Regions from separate parts of the Paenibacillus larvae subsp. larvae genome, predicted to be linked through region 2. Evidence: predicted binding sites of a transcription regulator. Region 2 holds the regulator's gene; the other holds the start of a gene.

Region 1 (3,126 bases), 1.5 Mb from region 2:
GAAAATATACATAAACATTTTATCTTTTGTCGAAGAAGCTTGTCAAGCCATTCCGGCATACTCCGCATCCCTGCGGAAACGCTTTACATAGATGATTTTTATTTCCTCTTTTGTCATAGAATACCTCCTGGTTACTCCCCAGTTTCTGATTGTATTTCCTCCATTACCCTGTTCACCGCTTGGTGAACAATGGAGCTTGGATAGCCTCTACGCAGCAGATAGGCCATTGTCTTACGTTTTTTGTCCGGAATTTCCCCTGAGGTAGTCCGCCATTGTTTTCTGGCCAGGGCCATTGCCCCTTCCAATTCGGACTCTTTATCCAGTTCTTCAAGAGCCCGCCCGATTTGTTCGGAAGATAACCCCTTTTGGGTTAGCTCCTGCCGGATGTAGTGCCTTCCCTTCTTTTGATACAAAGTCCGATGCTCTATAAACAGCTTAGCAAATTCCAAGTCATTCAAATAACCCTCGGTCACCAGTCTTTGAATTACATCATTCACGGTTTCCTCTTCAAAACCGTCTCTTCCCAGCTTCTGCCGCACTTCATGCATAGACCTGGGTCTTATCCCTATTTGCTTAATCGCCTTTAAATAGGCACTCTGGCGCTCTTCATCCAACATTATTTCCTGCAGCCGGGAGGTCTCGACTTCTTCATTTTTCAATAATCTGTGCTTGATCATAATGTCTTCATGAACAGAAAAAGCATATTCTTCATCCAGATAAATGTTATACCGGTGCTTACTTCTTTTTTGCCGTTCGACTTTGGTGATCCGCTGAATCCTTTCCATCATCTGTTACACACCCTTTATCTGCATAGAGGGCACCTTTACCATGTAAAGGTGCCCTGAATTTCTAACTGAATTACCGGGTCCCGGTTGCCAGGTTGAAATTATTCAAAACTAAGCTCCAAATCTTCATTCTCTTCTTCTGTCACGGCGGGAACGGTCGTTGTTAGATTGCTTGCCTCGCGGATTTTTTGTTCGATCTCTTGAGAGATTTGCGGATTTTCTTTCAGAAATTGCTTTGCGTTCTCTCTGCCCTGGCCAAGCCGGTCATTATTGTATGAATACCAGGCTCCACTTTTATTAATGATATCCATCTCGGAAGCAATGTCTACAAGACTTCCTTCCTTGGAGATACCTTCACCATACATAATATCCACATCCGCTTGCTTGAAAGGCGGGGCAACTTTATTCTTTACAACTTTAATGCGGGTGCGGTTACCAATAATATCATTGCCTTGCTTAATGCTCTCCACACGTCGGATATCCAAGCGTACCGATGAGTAAAACTTAAGCGCTCTTCCTCCCGGTGTAGTTTCCGGATTACCAAACATAACACCGACTTTTTCACGAAGCTGATTAATAAAGATAGCAATTACCTTGGATTTATTAATCGCACCAGACAACTTGCGCAGCGCCTGTGACATTAATCGGGCCTGCAGCCCTACATGGGAATCCCCCATGTCGCCCTCAATTTCAGCTTTAGGTACCAGTGCAGCTACCGAGTCGATGATTATGATATCAACCGCACCGCTTCGCACCAGGGCTTCCGCAATCTCAAGGGCTTGTTCTCCTGTATCCGGCTGGGATAAAAGAAGTTCATCTATATTAACACCGAGTTTACTAGCATAAACAGGGTCTAGAGCGTGTTCTGCATCAATAAATGCGGCTTGTCCGCCCGTTTTTTGTACTTCTGCAATCGCATGAAGGGCAACAGTCGTCTTACCGGATGATTCGGGCCCGTAGATCTCAATAATTCTTCCTCTTGGGAATCCTCCAACTCCAAGAGCAATGTCCAAAGCCAGCGAACCGCTGGGGATCGTCTCAACTTGATTATGGGTAGATTCTCCCAATTTCATAATGGAACCTTTTCCGAATTGCTTTTCAATTTGGCGCAAAGCGTTCTCTAACGCGGCACGACGATCTGACAAAACACTCACTTCCTTTTTTCATTATAGATATATGATACCTGTTTTCCAGGTTGTTGCCAAGCATTTTTTCGAACATACATTCGATTTTGATGTCAAACAAAAACCGCAACAAAGGTCTTGCTTTGCTACGGTTCTTCCATTAACCTTACTTTTATTATATATAATTTCATACAGATGTACAAGCATGACCTACATCCTTTTCACATGCTTCCATACATGATAGAAGGCGCTTTTGGCCGTCCTTATTTTGATTGTTTCCCGGCCTCCGCTGAGCTGAAGCTTGACAACTTCCGTCGGTGCTTCTTTAAAAGCAATGCCTACATAAACAAGCCCGACAGGTTTTCCTTCCTGCTCGGCTGGCCCTGCTACTCCGGTCGTGGATACGGCTACATCCGCTCCCGATAAATTTCTCATGTTTTCAGCCATGGAACGAGCTGTGTCCGAACTGACGGCACCTGGAGCATTGCTTCCCTCAAGAAGCCGGGGATCAATGCCAAGCAGCGCTTGTTTCATTTCATTGGAGTAACTGACAATGCCTCCAACGTATACATCTCCGCTTCCCGCATTGGCTGTTATCATATCGCCCAGCATCCCTCCAGTACAGCTTTCCGCTGTTGCCAGGGTCATTTCCTTGTCCCTAAGCAAATTAATAACCGCTTCCTCAACGGTTATATCCGAACCAGTCGCCGCATACATATGTTCATTCAGGCGCCGGCTGATTTCGTCAATGGTTGGCTGCATGATCCGGTCCGTTTCTTCTTTACTAGAGGCGGAGGTAGTTACACGAATTGTAACTTCTCCTTCTTTTGCATAAGGAGCAATGGTGGGATCAGACTGGGTTTGGATAAGCTCAATAAGCCGGTCTTCCAATGCAGATTCACCGATTCCGGCAAACTTAAGCATCCTGGAAAACAGCGGTTTTTTCTCCCCCATAATACTGAGCAGCCACGGTTTTGCTTCATGCTCAAACATGGGCTTCATTTCCCTTGGTGGCCCGGGAAGGAGTAAATAATGCGTATCCTTATCTGTCAGGGCCGTGCCGATTGCCAGACCCGTTTTATTCTCAAGGTTTCGTGCTCCTTCAAGCGTAAGGGCCTGCCTTTTGTTGCTCTCTACCATATGGATGCCCCGGTCTTTAAACTGCCGGGCGATCTTTTGGAGAGAGGGTTCATGCAGAAAAATCTTACGTCCCAGCA
Region 2 (3,126 bases):
CGGTATATTCATGCTTTCCCGATACGATGCAGTATTCGTCACAAAGACAGCCATGTGAATAATATCTGTAACTAATTTGTCAGTTAACTGCCAACCCTTCTCATTCCACAGTAACTGTGGGAGAGCGGAGTCATCCCGTTTACTGTTGTATATCTTTCAGAAGAGTCTTAGAGGAACTGCCTCCAGGCTCTTTTCTTTTTAACGCGGGAGTATGTGAAGTGATCCCTTGCAAAACGAATGTTCCAGTTTTATAATGGGAACAAATGTTCTAGAGGGTCTGATTTGAATGGCAAGTAAACCCGGAGATCTTCAGGATTTTTAATTTGGATCAAAATCATAATATTCTCGGCGGAAGGGGAGGGAGATCATGCTAACTGATTTAGAAAGAAAAACGCTTCGCATTTTGTTCAACTTTTCAAATCTTTACCGCAGAATGCCTACCATGAAGGAGCTGGAAAAGAAGACAGGGGCCTGCGCAGTAAATATCTTTAAGGCATTGGATGGACTGTATAAGCAAGGTTATATTACCTGGCAGCCGAGGGTAGTTCAATCCATCCAAATTATCAACGTTTGGGAAGATTCACCAAGGAACTATAATGGTACCCGAAGCAATACGCTTATGGGACGTATGTGAAAATAACGAGAGGGAACAGCTGTGGTTTTGTCAATTACGGATAGTTTTGGCATAAAAGAAGGCAAGACAAGAAACGCTCACTGTTTTCAGTCAGTGAGCGTTTCCCAAGTTATGTGTAAGGGTTGAAGTATAAGTACGCGTCTGATCAATGAATGTTCCGGAAAATCCCAATAACTTTCCCCAAGATAGAAACATTGGAAAGAATAATCGGAGCCATCGAGGAATTCTCAGGCTGAAGGCGGATATGATCCTTTTCTTTATAAAATCTTTTGACCGTAGCTTCATCATCTTCTGTCATAGCAACTACAATATCACCGTTATCGGCCGTTTGTTGTTGGCGGACAATGACAAGGTCGCCGTCATGAATACCTGTTTCTATCATACTGTCTCCCAAAACGCTCAGCATAAAGACGTTATGATCACCTACATAATGAGAAGGAAGTGGGAAATAATCCTCAATATTTTCCGTTGCGGTTATCGGCATACCGGCTGTGACTTTACCAATCAAGGGAACTCTGGTCACGGAGAAGGAAAAGGTGGAGGAACTATCCATATCGAGAATTTCAATCGCCCTTGGTTTGGTCGGGTCACGTCTGATCAGGCCCTTCTTCTCCAGACGTTCCAAATGACCGTGAACAGTGGAACTTGAAGCCAGGCCGACAGCTTCGCCGATTTCGCGTACGGAAGGCGGATAACCTTTTTCCTTGACTTCATTTTTAATAAACTCCAATATTGCTTGCTGGCGCTGAGAGAGCTTTCCCATTACCTATCACTCCAGTGTTCTCATAATTAATTCAAGTATAGCATAGAACCCGAGTTCGTACAAACATAAGTTCCTAAATATGTATTGACACAAACATTCGTTCGTGTTAGATTGAAAACAGAACAAATGTTTGGAGGGCACTTTCATGTACATTGGCTATTATGATCATACAAATTCTTCTACAATCCACACATATAAGAAAACAACCTTTCAGGCAGATCGCCGCTCGAAGAGATATAGAACTAAATGGTTACGTTTGCTGGTCATTGGTGTCCTGATGCTTGCAGCCTTTACATCCGGAGCAATTATCCATGCATATGCGGGAGATAAATCCGTTCTTGATCCGAACACCTACAGTAAGGTCATCGTCACATCCGGGGATACATTATGGAGAATAGCGGACGAATATGCACCAGAACATGAAGATATACGCCACTATCTGAATGATTTAATGAAGCTGAATAAGCTCAAATCATCAACGATTCAAGCTGGAGATGTCCTATTACTGCCCAAGAGAGATTAAATTGCAACATTTATTAAACAGACTTCATTGATTAATGAGGTCTTTTTTTAATTAAGCATTTTGACATATTCGGATAGAGAGTCCCCTATATCTTCTTGGTATGAGTAGCATATCTGTCTTGACAATTCGCCTGCTCAATGTGATAGTAGATTCAGACCAAAAGTAGAAAGGGGGAACGTGCATGTCTATGGAAGAAACGGTTCGTCGCATTAACGAACTGTCCCGTAAAGCCAAATCTGTCGGACTGACCGAATCCGAAACCGAGGAACGCACTGTTCTTCGTCAAACATATATTGAGGCAATGCGTGCCTCGTTAAGATCACAGTTAGATTCCATCGAATTTGTTGATGAAAACCCGCAGCAATGATACCCGAAGACAAAGGAGAGTTCAGGATGGCAGTCAAAGCGGTTATGTTTGATTTGGATGATACTCTATTATGGGATGAACGAAGTGTTAAGGAAGCTTTCAAAACGACTTGTGAGGAAGCAGTCCGGTATTATCCTCAGCTTTCTTCCGAACGATTGGAAAAAAGCGTAAGACAAGAAGCGAGAAGTTTATATGAAAGCTATGAAACCTATCCTTACACAAAACAAATCGGCATCAACCCTTTTGAAGCCCTCTGGGCTCGATTTACCATGGAAGAGGATGAAAATCTTCGCAAGCTTAAACAAATAGCTCCTTTGTACCGGAAAGAAGCCTGGAAAAGGGGATTGGCCGCTTTAGGTATTGAAGATGGCCTCCTCGCGGAGCAGTTAGGAGAAAGATTTATTGACGAGCGGAGAAAGCGTCCTTATATATATGAAGATACGTTTGAAGTGCTTGATCAGTTAAAAGGCCGTTATACCATACTTCTTCTTACCAATGGTGCTCCGGATTTGCAACAGGAAAAGATTGACGGAATTAAGGAGCTTGCGCCTTATTTCGACCATATCATTATTTCCGGAAAGTTCGGGGAAGGAAAGCCTTCTGTAGCGATTTTTCATCATGCTCTGGACTTGCTGAAAGTTAAGAAGGAAGAGGTTATTATGGTAGGAGATAAGCTGACAACCGACATTTTGGGTGCCAGCCGTGCCGGTATAAAAAATGTATGGATCAATCGTCACAAGATGAGCAGAACCGATGAGATTATTCCCACTTTTGAAATTACACAATTAAAGGAATTATTGCCCCTCATTTCAAGTATATAAAAAATTATATAAGCATGA

What was found. Region 2 encodes LexA, which represses DNA repair genes until DNA is damaged. Its sites were predicted from a motif close to CGAACATATGTTCG; they were not measured.
Region 1: a site for LexA is predicted at 2,000-2,013, ahead of recA (recombinase RecA). Genes of this name have one in related genera too.

What each region holds. Positions count from the first base shown of each region.
Region 1 covers NZ_CP019687.1:705,845-708,970, reverse strand. Annotated here, with positions in the region: gene BXP28_RS03925 (RecX family transcriptional regulator) at 132-788, opposite strand; gene recA (recombinase RecA) at 887-1,930, opposite strand; gene BXP28_RS03915 (competence/damage-inducible protein A) at 2,120-3,126, opposite strand, start outside.
Region 2 covers NZ_CP019687.1:2,166,913-2,170,038, reverse strand. Annotated here, with positions in the region: gene BXP28_RS11285 (hypothetical protein) at 368-634, shown strand; gene lexA (transcriptional repressor LexA) at 780-1,397, opposite strand; gene BXP28_RS11275 (LysM peptidoglycan-binding domain-containing protein) at 1,543-1,920, shown strand; gene BXP28_RS11270 (DUF896 domain-containing protein) at 2,102-2,287, shown strand; gene BXP28_RS11265 (HAD family hydrolase) at 2,314-3,108, shown strand.